3 regions of the Kitasatospora sp. NPDC049285 genome follow, and region 3 is predicted to be linked to each of the others. Evidence: riboswitches for the same ligand, from Rfam matches in the RefSeq annotation. Region 3 holds a riboswitch; each other region holds the start of a gene.
The links. Region 3 has a riboswitch for S-adenosylmethionine ahead of AB0K51_RS25740 (AAA family ATPase). Riboswitches for the same ligand answer to the same signal wherever they lie in the genome.
Positions count from the first base shown of each region.

Region 1: it holds a riboswitch for S-adenosylmethionine, as region 3 does, so the genes downstream of both, thrC (threonine synthase) here and AB0K51_RS25740 (AAA family ATPase) in region 3, are expected to answer to the same signal.
Region 2: it holds a riboswitch for S-adenosylmethionine, as region 3 does, so the genes downstream of both, AB0K51_RS21670 (putative leader peptide) here and AB0K51_RS25740 (AAA family ATPase) in region 3, are expected to answer to the same signal.

Region 1 is NZ_JBFAQR010000035.1:17,841-22,313, reverse strand. It holds gene AB0K51_RS21860 (MoaD/ThiS family protein) at 273-551, opposite strand; gene thrC (threonine synthase) at 593-1,870, opposite strand; SAM riboswitch class I at 1,888-2,017, opposite strand; gene AB0K51_RS21850 (glucosyl-3-phosphoglycerate synthase) at 2,157-3,179, shown strand; gene AB0K51_RS21845 (trehalose-6-phosphate synthase) at 3,277-4,473, shown strand, end outside.
Region 2 is NZ_JBFAQR010000034.1:40,328-44,800, forward strand. It holds gene AB0K51_RS21665 (FUSC family protein) at 1-1,060, opposite strand, end outside; SAM riboswitch class IV at 1,270-1,382, shown strand; gene AB0K51_RS21670 (putative leader peptide) at 1,442-1,588, shown strand; gene AB0K51_RS21675 (LLM class flavin-dependent oxidoreductase) at 1,743-2,966, shown strand; gene AB0K51_RS21680 (NtaA/DmoA family FMN-dependent monooxygenase) at 2,987-4,339, shown strand; gene AB0K51_RS21685 (DUF1684 domain-containing protein) at 4,390-4,473, shown strand, end outside.
Region 3 is NZ_JBFAQR010000048.1:48,067-52,539, reverse strand. It holds gene AB0K51_RS25740 (AAA family ATPase) at 1-2,010, opposite strand, end outside; SAM riboswitch class IV at 2,267-2,379, opposite strand; gene AB0K51_RS25735 (glutathione S-transferase C-terminal domain-containing protein) at 2,466-3,281, opposite strand; gene AB0K51_RS25730 (hypothetical protein) at 3,394-3,522, opposite strand; gene AB0K51_RS25725 (protein kinase) at 3,675-4,322, opposite strand.

The DNA of each region.
Region 1 (4,473 bases), on a different contig from region 3:
GGTATCCGGTCCTACGCGCGTCTCAGAGCGCGGGACGAAGCGGCGTCGGCGCGGAGCGTGGTGCGCAAAAACGAAGGATTGAAAGGCGCCGAGGAGGGGAACGGCCCTTGCCCGGCACTCTACTCCCCCGCCCCCGCGGGATTTCCAGCGCCCCGCCGGGCGGATAGCCGCAGGTGTGCGGCGCATTTCCGCGGGGACCACGCCCGGCCGCCGCCGGCCACCGGAAATCGGAATTCCGGGCCGACGGCGGCGGGGCGGAAAGTGACGCGGCCTCAGCAGCCGCCGGCCACCGCCGGGATGATCGACACCGAGGAGCCGTCCTTGATCTCGGTCTCCAGGCCCTCGGCGAAGCGCACGTCGTCGTCGTTCACGTAGACGTTGACGAAGCGGCGCAGCTTGCCGGTGTCGTCCAGGATGCGGGCGGAGATGCCGGTGTGGTTGGCCTCCAGGTCCGCGATGACGGCGGCCAGGGTGGCGCCCTCGGCGGTCACCTCGGCGGCGCCGCCGGTGTAGGTGCGCAGGATGGTCGGGATGCGGACGGTGGCGCTCATGGCGGTGGCTCCTCGGGGGGCTGGGGGGATGGGCCGGGGGATCAGGCGGAGGCGAGGCCGGCGGCGCGGAAGGACTCCAGCGTCGGGCGGATCACGGCGGTCATGCCGGCGTCGGAGACCGCGTCGAGGGTCTTCAGGCCGTCGCCGGTGTTGATCGCGACGGTCTCCTTGGACGGGTCGAGCTGACCGGTCTCGACCAGCTTCTTCAGCACGCCGACGGTCACGCCGCCCGCGGTCTCGGCGAAGATGCCCTCGGTGCGGGCCAGCAGCTTGATCGCCTCGACCACCTGCGCGTCGGTGACGTCCTCGACCGCGCCGCCGGTGCGGCGGGCGATGTCGAGCACGTACGGGCCGTCGGCCGGGTTGCCGATCGCCAGCGACTTGGCGATGGTGTCCGGCTTGACCGGCTTGATCACGTCGCGGCCGGCCTTGAACGCGGCCGACACCGGGGAGCAGCCCTCGGCCTGGGCGCCGAAGATCCTGTACGGCCGGTCCTCGACCAGGCCGAGCTTGATCAGCTCCTGCAGGCCCTTGTCGATCTTGGTGAGCTGGGAGCCGGAGGCGATCGGGATGACGATCTGCTCGGGCAGCCGCCAGCCGAGCTGCTCGCAGATCTCGAAGGCCAGGGTCTTGGAGCCCTCGCCGTAGTACGGGCGGAGGTTGACGTTGACGAAGCCCCAGCCCTCGCCGGCCGAGTCGCCGATCAGCTCGGAGCAGAACCGGTTCACGTCGTCGTAGTTGCCCTCAATGCCGACCAGCTCGCCGCCGTAGATGCCGGCCATCACGACCTTGCCCTGCTCCAGGTCGCGCGGGATGAACACGCAGGACTTGAAGCCGGCCCGGGCGGCCGCGGCGCCCACCGCGCCGGCCAGGTTGCCGGTGGAGGAGCAGGACAGCGTGGTGAAGTCGAAGGCCCGGGCGGCCTCGATCGCGCAGGCCACCACCCGGTCCTTGAAGGAGTGGGTGGGGTTGCCGGAGTCGTCCTTGATGTGCAGCTGCGCGGTGAAGCCCAGCTCGCGGCCGAGGTTGTCGGCCTTGACCAGCGGGGTCCAACCCGGGTTCAGGTTGGGCTTGTCCGCGACGTCCGCGGGCACCGGCAGCAGCGGGGCGTAGCGCCAGATCGACGCCGGGCCGGCCTCGATCCGCTTGCGCAGCTCCTCGGCGTCGTAGCCGTCGTAGGCGTAGGCGATCTCCAGCGGCCCGAAGCACTCCAGGCAGGCGAAGCTCGGGCCGAGCGGGAAGCGGGTGCCGCACTCGCGACAGGACAGCGCGACGGCGGGGCCGAGGTCGACAGTGGGTGCGGAAGTGTCAGAAGCCATGGTGGCGAGGCCCTTTCTCCTCATCTTCCCCGGATCGCGGTCGCGTCCGGGACGGAATTGGCACCTGTCCCGCCGGCCTCGAAACGGCCGTACGGGAGGGTTGCCGGGACTTCAACGGGCCGTTCCCTCAGTCCCTCTGGATGAGCTCTGTGAAGTTGTGGTCTTACGCTGCGGACGACCCCGGCGTGCGAAGGTCGGAACGCAGTACGAAGACTGTATCCGAAGGCCCGCACTGCGGACCCACACCGTCCGATACCCGAGACGATGCGAGACAGGGAGCGAGATCTTGGCCGAGCAGCCCGTGCCCGGGGTACTGCCGGAGGTGGCCGAGTGGCTGCGCCGCCGCTCGTGGACCGCGGCCGACCGGCCGCTCGACCGGCTCCTCGCCGCCAAGCGCGCCGCCGGGCCGGCCGGAACCGTCAGCGTGGTGCTGCCCGCGCTGGACGAGGAGCCCACGGTCGGCGAGATCGTCACCGCGATCCGCACCGAGCTGATGGAACGCGTGCCGCTGGTCGACGAGTTGCTGGTGGTCGACTCCGGCTCGGTGGACGGCACCGCCGCCGCGGCGGCCGCCGCCGGCGCCAGGGTGGTGCACCGCGACGCGATCCTCCCCCGGCTGCCCGCCGAGCCCGGCAAGGGCGAGGTGCTGTGGCGCTCGCTTATGGTCACCCGCGGCGCGATCGTCTGCTTCGTCGACGCCGACCTGCGCGAGTTCGACCCCGCCTTCGTCTCCGGCATCGTCGGCCCGCTGCTCACCGACCCCGACATCCACCTGGTCAAGGCCATGTACGACCGCCCGCTGGAGGTGTCGATGAGCGGCTCCGCCGCGGGCGGCGTCGCGATCGTCCCGGCGGGCGGCGGCCGGGTCACCGAACTGGTCGCCCGCCCGCTGCTCAACCTGCACTGGCCGCACCTGGCGGGCTTCGTCCAACCGCTCGGCGGCGAGTACGCGGCCCGCCGCACGCTGCTGGAGCGGCTGCCCTTCCCGACCGGCTACGGCGTCGAACTCGGCCTGCTGGTCGACGCGTTGGAGCTGGTCGGGCTGGACGCGCTGGCCCAGGTCGACGTCGGCATCCGGCACCACCGCCACCAGGACGGCCAGGCCCTCGGCCGGATGGCCGCCACCATCTACCGCACCGCGCTGGAACGCCTCGACCGCACCCACCGCCTCAAGGCCGATCCGGACCTGCTCCGCCCCCTGCTCACCCAGTACACCCGCACCGCCACCGGCTTCGCCCCCACCACCCATCCCGTCCCGGCCACCGAACGGCCCCCGATGACCGCCATCCCGGAGTACCGGGACCGCTGAACGCCGGACCCGCGGCGCCGGGTCCGCCCCCGACTGTTCACCCCCGCCCGTCGTGCCGAGTGGTTTGGTCACGGGGTCGCACGGCAAGGTTGGCTGTATGGCCGATCACGCGTCCGAACGCCCCACGCAGTCCGGAGCCGCCCCGATCCTGGTGGCCTCCAACCGCGGTCCGGTGTCCTTCAGCAGCGGGGACGACGGCACGCTGACCCTCCGCAGAGGCGGTGGCGGCCTGGTCTCCGGGCTGTCCGCGATCGACGACCCGTCCGCGGTCTGGGTCTGCGCCGCGCTCTCCGAAGCCGACCGCACCGCCGCCCGGCAGGCCCCCGACGGCCGCCTCGACCTGGCCGGACACGACGTCGGCGGACAGGCCGTCCGGATGCTGGACATCGACCCCGGCACCTTCGCCCGCGCCTACAACGGCGTCGCCAACTCCACCCTGTGGTTCGTCCACCACCTGCTGTACGACACCCCGACCAGCCCGTCCTTCGACGACCGGTTCCGCCGCGAATGGGACTCCTACCGGGCCTACAACACCGCCTTCGCCGAGGCGCTGGCCGCCGAGGCCGCCCCCGGCGCGGCCGTCCTGGTGCAGGACTACCACCTCTCGCTGGCCCCCGCGCTGCTCCGCGAGCTCCGACCCGACCTGCGGATCGGCCACTTCTCGCACACCCCCTGGGCCCCGCCCGAGTACTACCGGATGCTCCCCGACGACGTCGCCGCCGCCGTCCTGGCGGGCATCCTCGGCGCCGACCGGGCCGGCTTCCTCACCCGCCGCTGGGCGCTCGCCTTCGCCGACTGCTGCGAGGCCGTCCTCGGCGCGAGCGTGGACCGCGAGGCGCTGGCCGTCACCTACCACGGCCGCACCACCCGGCTCGGCGTCCACGGCCTCGGCGCCGACGCCGACTTCCTGCGCGAGCGCGCCCACCGGCCCGACGTGGACGCCCGGCTCGCCGCCCTGCGCGAGGCGGTCGGCGACCGCCGCACCATCGTCCGGGTCGACCGCACCGAGCTCAGCAAGAACATCGTCCGCGGCCTGCTCGCCTACCGGCACCTGCTGCGCACCCGCCCCGAGTGGCAGGGCCGGGTGGTGCACATCGCCTTCGCCTACCCCTCGCGGCACGACCTGCCCGAGTACCGCGAGTACACCGCCGCGGTGCAGCGGGTCGCCCAGGAGATCAACGACGAGTTCGGCACCACCGAGTGGCAGCCGCTCATCCTGCACGTCAACGACGACTTCCCGCGCTCGCTGGCCGCCTACCGGATCGCCGACGTGGCCCTGGTCAACCCGATCCGC
Region 2 (4,473 bases), on a different contig from region 3:
CCGCCACCCGCACCCCGTACTCCCGCCCGGCCGGGCCGCTCGCCCGGGACCCGCGCAGCCGCACCGGCCCACCCGTCGCCCCCGCCTCGCCCGTCCGGAGTCGGAGCGCGGTGCGCCGTCCGGCACCGGGTCGGGTGGCGAAGGCGACGCCCGCGGCCAGGACCGCCCGGTCGAAGGCGAGGCGGGCCGGGGTGCCGGGGGCGGGGGCGGGCAGCGGGCCGGGCGGGCCGTCGTCGCGGACGGCGGCGGCGAGGCGGCGCGGGCCGACGCTGATCCGGGCGGGCAGCGGTGCGGCCTCCCACAGCAGGGCGACGCCGGCCTCGCACAGGGCGGACGCGGCGGCGGCGCGGGCCGCGAGCCGGTCGTCCGCGCCGGTGTGCCGCAGCCGCACCAGCAGGCGCAGCCGCAGCGCCTCGTCGGCGCGGTCGAGGGCCGCGGTGAGCCGCCGCCGGGCCGGTTCGGCGGCGGGGGTGCCGACGGCGTCGAGCGCGTCGGCCAGCGCGTCGAACACGGCGGCCACCAGCAGGCGTTCGCCGTGGCGCGGACCGGTGGGCCCGCCGCGCCGCGGGTGCAGGAGGCGCAGCAGCAGGATCCAGCCGGCGCCGGCCAGGTAGCAGGCCGCCTTCACCGGACCCGGCATGGCGAGCGGCATGCCGCCGCCGACGGCGGTGAGCACCAGCAGTTGGACCGCGGCGGCCGAGCTGACCGGGCCGCGGACGCTGATCGCCCCGGAGACCAGGCCGACGACGGCCAGCAGCGCCACGGCCGGCCACCCGTCGGCGCGGCCGAGCAGCAGCCCGGCGGCGCCGGCCAGCGCGGGCAGCCCGATGTGCGGGAGCCCGGTGCGCCGGGTGCCGGGGCGGTCGTTGATGGAGGCGAACATGGCGCCGAGTCCGGCGAGCACGCCCGCGCCGTGCCGGTCGGTGGCGACGCCGAGCGCGAGCAGCGGCCCGGAGCCGAGCGTGCCGCGGGCCATCGCCGCCCAGGGGATCGGGCCCGGCTGACGGCGTGTGACGTGGGCGAGCCAGGCGGGTGGCGGGGCGGCGGCCGGACGGTGCACGGTCCTCCTGAGGCCGGGGATGTCGTCGGCCACCACAGTAGGCGGGCGATGCGACGGGACCGCTGCGCCCTCGTTACGGGGCCGTGTCGGCTTACCGGCGGCGCCCGGTCGCACCCACCGGGCCCGGCCGACGGCCCGTCAGGCGGGCCCGTCCGGTGGGTGTCCGACGGGATTGTGCCGGACGCCGGTGGCGGGTTACGGTGCAGCCAGGTCATGAGTGTCAGCGACGAGCCCTGGCTTGCTGACCGGCAACCCTCCCGCGCGGCGGGGTGCTCCAGGTGACGACCCGGCGGTGCCGAGAACGGTGCCGCAAGCGCGAGCTCGAAGCGGTGCGAACCGGTCGGGACGGAGGTGGCGGCGGTGCGGGAGATGTCCAGGCCCATGGCGGTCGTCACCGTGAAGGCCCGCTGCCGGGTCACCACGACGTACGCGCGGCTGCACATCGATCTGCAGCGCGTGTCCACCGCGCTGTGTCCGGCGACGCCGCACGCCGTCGCGCGTCGCGGCACGCCGTACCGCGCCGCCTGACGCCGCGTCACCCGGCCCCGCGCCGCCCTACGCCTGTCGTCTGACCCCGCGTCACCGTGTCCGCCACTTCCGCGCCGGCCCGTGGCCGGCGTCCGTGCGCGCGGTGTGACGCACCCTCGACGTCCCTTCCCCCCGAACCGGAGGCGGTCCCGCCATGCCCGATTCCCCCGTACCCCTGCACCTGGCCGTCGCGCTGGACGGCGCCGGCTGGCACCCCGCCGCGTGGCGCGAACCCGGTGCCAGGACCGAGGAGTTGTTCACCGCCCGGTACTGGGCCGACCTGGTCGCCGAGGCCGAGCGCGGCCTGCTGGACCTGGTCACCCTCGAGGACGCGTTGAGTCTGCAGTCCACCCACCCGTTCGAGCCGGACCGGCGGACCGACCAGGTGCGGGGCCGGCTGGACGCGGTGCTGATCGCCTCCCGCGTCGCACCGCTGACCCGGCACGTCGGGCTGGTGCCGACCGCGGTGGTCACCCACACCGAGCCGTTCCACCTGTCCAAGGCGGTCGCGACGCTCGACCACGTCAGCGGGGGCCGGGCGGGTGTCCGGGTGAAGGTGTCCGGGCGTTCCGACGAGGCCGCGCACTTCGGCCGCCGGCCCGCGCCGGGCCTGCGGCTGGAGGAGTTGGACTCGCCGGCCGGCCTGGCCGCCCTGCGGGAGTCCTTCGGCGAGGCGGAGGACTACGTGGAGGTGCTGCGGCGCCTGTGGGACAGCTGGGAGGACGACGCGGAGATCCGCGACGTCGCGAGCGGCCGGTTCGTCGACCGCGCGAAGCTCCACTACATCGACTTCGAGGGCAGCCGGTTCAGCGTGCGGGGGCCCTCCATCACGCCGCGTCCGCCGCAGGGCCAGCCGCTCGTCGCGGCGTTGGCGCACCGGGGCGAGCCGTACCGGCTGGCCGGCCGCTCGGCGGACCTGGCGTTCGTCACGCCCGCCGACGCGGCGGACGCCCGCGCGATCGTCGCGGAGATCCGCACCGCGCAGGCCGCCGCGGGGCGCGCCGAGGAGACGGTGCACGTCTTCGGCGACCTGGTGGTCTTCCTCGATCCGGAGCCGGGCGCCGCCGCCGACCGCCTGGCGCGGCTGGACGAGCGCGCGGGCGAGGCGTACGGCAGCGACGCCCGGATCTTCGCCGGCACGCCCGCCGCCCTCGCCGACCTGCTGCGGGAGTGGCAGCAGGCCGGGCTGACCGGGTTCCGGCTGCGGCCCGGCACGCTCCCGCACGACCTGGAGCAGATCACCCGCGCCCTGGTGCCGGAGCTCCAGCGCCGCGGGCTGTTCCGCACCGCCTACGAGGCGTCGACCCTGCGCGGGCTGCTCGGCCTGCCCCGCCCCGCCAACCGCTACGCCGCGCCCGCCGCCGGCGCCCTCGTCTGAGCCGGAAGGACCGCACCGCCATGAGCAAGCCCGTCAAGCAGATCCACCTCGCCGCGCACTTCCCCGGCGTCAACAACACCACCGTGTGGAGCGATCCGGCGGCCGGCAGCCAGATCGACTTCTCCTCCTTCGTCCACTTCGCGCGGACGGCGGAGCGCGCCAGGTTCGACTTCCTCTTCCTCGCCGAGGGCCTGCGGCTGCGCGAGCAGAACGGCGAGATCTACGACCTGGACGTGGTCGGGCGGCCCGACACCTTCACCGTGCTGGCCGCGCTGGCCGCCGTCACCGACCGGCTCGGCCTGGCCGGGACGATCAACTCCACCTTCAACGAACCGTACGAGGTGGCACGGCAGTTCGCCTCGCTGGACCACCTGTCGGCGGGTCGCGCCGCGTGGAACGTGGTGACCTCCTGGGACGCCTTCACCGGCGAGAACTTCCGGCGCGGCGGCTTCCTCGCCCAGGAGGACCGCTACGAGCGGGCGCGCCAGTTCCTCACCGCGGCCGGGGTGCTGTTCGACTCCTGGCGCGGCGACGAGATCGTCGCGGACCGGGCGTCCGGCGTCTTCCTGGGCGAGCCGGACCCGGGCCGGTTCGCCCACCGCGTCAGCCAGTTCGACATCTCCGGGCGGTTCGACGTGCCGCGCAGCCCGCAGGGGCGCCCCGTCGTCTTCCAGGCCGGCGACTCCGAGGAGGGCCGGGAGTTCGCCGCGTCGGCGGCCGACGCCATCTTCTCCCGGCACGGCACCCTGGAGGCGGGCCGGGCGTTCTACACCGACGTCAAGGACCGGCTGGCGAAGTACGGCCGCGAGCGGGACGATCTGAAGATCCTGCCCGGGGTGACCTTCGTGCTCGGCGACAGCGACGCCGACGCCCGGGAGAAGGCCGAGCTGATCCGCCGTCAGCAGGTCAGCGGGCAGACCGCCCTCCGCACGCTGGAGCAGGTCTGGAACCGCGACCTGAGCGCCTACGACCCGGACGGCCCGCTGCCGGACGTCGACCCGCTGCCCGGCGAGCACACCGTCGTCCAGGGCCGGGCGGCGGTGCGCGCCCACCGGGACCCGTTCGCGGTCGCCGCCGAGTGGCGGGCGCTCGCCGAGGCGAAGCGGCTGTCCATCCGCGAACTGGTCATCGAGGTGACCGGGCGGCAGACCTTCGTCGGCAGCCCGGCCCGGGTGGCCGCCGAGATCGACGAGTTCGTGCAGACCGACGCGGCCGACGGGTTCATCCTCGTGCCGCACCTGGTGCCGGGCGGGCTGGACGAGTTCGCCGACACGGTCGTGCCGCTGCTGCAGGAGCGCGGCGTGTTCCGCACCGAGTACGCCGGCGAGACGCTCCGCGACCACCTCGGGCTCGCCGTGCCCGCGCGCCGCTGAGCCCCCGTCAGAACCGCCACCACCGCCACCGTGATCACCAAGGAGCAGACATGACGACGCAGGAGATCGACCTCGCCACCTTCGCCCGCGAGTGGGAGGAGTGGCACCTCGCGCACGAGCGGGCGCTCGCGGAC
Region 3 (4,473 bases):
CGCGGTGCGCGCGGCGATCATGGTGGAGAGCGGCAGGCCGACCGCGACGCCCCACGCCGCCGGGGCGAACCGGGCGAACGTCGCCCGGGCGGCCTCGTCGGCGGTCCGCAGGTCGCCCTGGCGCAGCGCCGCCTCGGCGCGCAGCGCGGAGAACAGCGCCTGCCAGGTGCTGCCGCAGCGGGTGGCCGCCCGTTCGGCGAGCGTGCCGCACCAGCGCACCGCCCGGTCGGCCCGGTCGGCGTAGAGCAGCACGGTCAGTGCGGTGGTGAGCGCCTCGTTGTCGCGCCCGCCCGGGCGGGCGTCGCGCAGCACGGCCTCGGCCCGGACCACCGCCTGCTCCGGGCCGGTGGTGCCCTGGAGCAGCGCGGTCAGCAGCCGCATCCCGCCGGCCGGGTCGTCCGGCCCGGGTGCGGCGGCCGGCTGCAACGTCGGGTACCAGTACCGCAGCCAGGTGCGCAGGTTCTCGCCCGCGCCGGCGCGCCCGGGTTCGGCCTCGAACCGCTCCAGCTCGGCGAGCCCCTGTTCGGGCCGCCCCTGCCAGAACAGGTGCCGGATCTCCTTGAGCCGCCGCCCGGTTCCGTCCTCGCCGAGCACCTCGGTGCCCGGCAGCGACGGCACGCAGCGGAAGGCCACCGTCTTGGCGTCGGTTCCGACGACCACCGCCGCGGACCCGCCGGTACGCCTCGGCTCCTCCGGGGCGGCGGGCGCGGCGGACCCCTTCGGCGGGGCGCTCGCGAGGTGCACGGCCCGCCCGGCGTCCGGATCGGGCCGGGCCGACCCGTCCGACGCGTGCCCGGTGGACGGCTGCGACGCCGACGGCTGCGGGACGGACGGCTGCGGGACGGCCCACGGGGGACGCCGGTGGCCTTCGGCGACCCGGAGGTGGGTGTCGACGGCGGCCGGTTCGACGCCGGCGTCGCGCAGCAGGCGGGCGGCCCGCTCGTGCAGCGCCGCCTGGTCCTCGGGGCGCATCGCGGCGAGCAGGTCGCCCGCCGCGCTCGGGTGGCGGAAGCCGCCGTCCTGGAACAGCCCGGCGGCGTGCAGCAGGTAGAGCGCCCGCGGGAGGGCCTCGGCGGGCAGCAGCAGCAGGTCGGCGAGGAGCGCGGGGGTGGCGGCCGGGCCGAGGACGGCCACGCCGCGGGCGTAGCGCAGCGCCAGCGGGTCGATGCGGTGCAGGCAGTGCATCAGGCCGCGGCGGTAGCCCTCGCCGACGGCGAGCTCGGCCGGTGCTCCGGCTCGCTGGTGGTCGTCCATCAGGGCGTGCAGCAGCAGCGGGTTGCCGCCGGTGAGGCGGTGCGCATCGTCGGCGGCGGCTGCGGCGGGCCCGAAGCGGTCGCGGAACAGGGCGGCGGTCGGGCCGGGCGGCAGGACGTCCAGCCGGACCTGCCGGTAGTGCGGCTGCCGGGCGAGTTCGACCTCGAAGAACGGGTTCGGGGGCGTCATGGTCTCGCGCGAGCTGAGGACGGTCAGGACACCGGCGCTGCGGGTGCGGCGGACCAGGTAGAGCAGGAACTCCAGCGACTGCGGGTCGGCGTCCTGCCGGTCGTCGACCGCGATCACCACGGGGGCGCGCTCGGTGAGGCCGCGGACCAGGCCGAACAGGCCCTCCAGGGTGAGCTGGCCGAGTCGGCGCTGCAGTCCGTCGGCGGGCTGGTGGCGGCGGGCCGCCTCCGCGGTGCCCTGGGCGAGGAGGATCTCGGCGGCGGCGGCCTCCTGCGGGTCGAGCGGCGCGCTCTGCAGCAGTTGCCGGGCCAGGCCCAGCGGGAAGTCGTGCTCCAGCGGCGATCCGGTGCCCAGCAGCACGGTGGCGCCGCGGTCGGCGGCCACGTCGGCGAAGGCGTAGAGGAGTTCGCTGCGGCCGCTGCCCACCGATCCGTGCAGCGCGATGACGGACCCGGTGCCCGTCTCGCACCGGTGGAGCGCTTCGGACAGCTGCCGGTACTCGGCCTCCCGGCCGGCCGGCAGTGCTCGCGGAAGGTCACGCGCGGTCCGCGTGGGGACGATGGACATCCGTACTCCTGAAACAGGGCGCGCGGAAGTTCGGCCGGACGGCGCGCCTCCTCACGCGGAGTTCGTGATCGGGAATCGTCTGGCCGGCCGGGGCCCGAGGTCAGGGCCGCCGGCCGGCCGCCGTCAGCGACAGAGGGAGCTGGCCCGCCGGAGCAGGTCGATGTCGAGCCGCGCCACCAGCCGAAGGTCGGCGGAGCGACGCCCGGCTACCCCCTGGCTCACGGCCTTCTCCATCCCCGCCCGATCCGGGCAAACCGTCCTGCGCTTGCGGCACGATGCCGTGCCGCCTGGCTTATCCCCGGGGCACCCCACCGCAGTGTGGGGGTTGCCGGTCAGTCGGCCGGGGCCTTGGGACTGACACTCTTCGCCGGTGGTGATTCTAGGAACGCCGTTCTGAAGGCGTCAATCGGATCCGGCGTCGTCTGCGTCACCCCGCCGCGCGTGCTGATGCCCAGTCAACCCGCCAGCCGGACCGGCACGTCGGCGTCCGCGGTGCGGTGCGGCGCCGGGTCGGGCAGCGCCGCGGGCGGGTCGACGTGGCGGGCGAAGGCGGGGTGGGCGGCCAGTCCGCGGGTGTAGCCCCAGGTACGGGGGTGGTCGGCGACCTGCTGCGCGGCGGCGCTCCCGAGGCCGCGGAGGTGGACGGTGTCCAGCTGGTGCAAGGCTGCCCAGAGCCGGACGTCGGCCAGGGTGAGCGGCCCGTCGAGCAGCCCGCGGCCCTCGGCCAGCCGGCGTTCGACCGTGTCCAGACTGTGCAACAGGGTGCGCAGCGCCGCCGCGCGGACGGCCGGGTCGGCGGCGGTGGCGGCCTGCCCGGCGGCCGACTCGATGCCCCGGGCGGACAGCCGGTCGATCGCGGCGACGGCGGTCTCTGTGCCGGCCGGCAGCAGGTCGGCGCCGGTCCGGTCGAAGCGGCGCGCCAGGTCGCAGGCGATGGCGTACGGGTCGGTGCTGACGATGCGTCCGGTCCAGCCGTCGCTGAGCGCCGGGGGTCGGGCCGGTCCGGGGTGCCGGTGCGCGCCGGCCTCGTACAGCGGCCGCAGCGCGCGGTAGCCGCCGTCGGGGGCGTCGGGCAGGTCCGGGAGGATGTCGGTGGGGAGGATCTCGTCGAGGCCGAGCAGGGCGTGGGTGACGGCGAGCCACCGACAGGGCGGGTCGGTGCGCACCAGGTGGAGCCGGTAGCGGTGCGGGACGGCGGGGTAGCCGCTGTCGGCGTCGCGGCCGATCCGGCTGCGGAAGGCGGGCACGGCGGAGGGGAACGGCACGGGCATGTGGGTCTCCCGGACAGGGCTGCGCGGGCACGCGGACGGGGCGTGCCGCGGCGGGGCGGGGCAGGGTTGGGTGAAGGGAACTCGACGTGGACGGGCCGGAGCTGACGATGCGTCAGTCGCGGGGCGGCCGTGCCATGCTGCTGCAGACCCGCAGCAGGTCGATGTGCAGTCGGCAGGTCAGCACGGGGAGCAGGCGGACGGCGTGCGCCACGCCCTCGACGAACCGCTCCGTGTGCCGCACGTGACCCCCGAAGGTGCTTGGATTCCCGCCCGGAGTGTCACCCCGGCCCGGCCCGCCGTCAAGAGCCCGCGCCGCACCCGCCGCCGCATCGAGACCTGACTCCCTTCAGCGGCAGGCCACTTGACGGTCCCTCGAAACCTCGAGCGGTCGGCTCATCCGGACGGCGGCACGTACCACTGCTGGGAGGTGTTGCCCGGGGTGCAGGTCTGCATGGTGGCGGGCTTCCCGGTGCCGTTGTCGGTGAGGCACTGCCGGCCCATGTAGTTGCTGGTGGTGATCTTCGTGCCGGCCGACGCCGCGGCGATGCCGAAGTCGGTGACCGTCAGCCCGCCGTCGCGGCGCAGCATCAGGTTCGACGGCTTCAGGTCGCGGTGGACGATGTCCTGCAGGTGCGCGGCGTTCAGCGCGTCGAGCGCCTCCGCGAGCAGCCCGAGCGCCCGGGCGGGAACCAGCGGGCCCTCCGCGGCCAGCACCTGGTGCAGCGGCCGGCCGTCGATGAACTCCATGACGATGTACGCCGGTTGGTCGGCGCGGTCGGCGTCGGCGGCGCTCTCGTCGGGCTCGGAGTAGTCGAAGACGCGCACGATTCCGGGGTGCTTGAGGGTGGCCAGCACGCGCGCCTCGCGCCGGAACCGCTCGGTGAAGCTGTGCTCGGCCGGCAGGCCCGGCTGCATGATCTTCACCGCGACCTGGCGCTTCAGCACGCCGTCCTCGGCGCGCCAGACCTCGCCCGTGCCGCCGCTGCCCACCCGCTCGGCGAGCGTGTAGCGCCCGCCGAGCACGGTCCCCCGACCACGCATCCCGCCCCCTCAGCACTGACCTGTCCCCGACAGGCCGTCAACTCGCGGGCCAGTCTGCCAGATCACGAACCGCCCGCCCCCGTCCGCGGGCACCACCGGGCACTCGGTCACAGTCCGGCCACACCTCGCACACCACTCCCCCACCGCCACT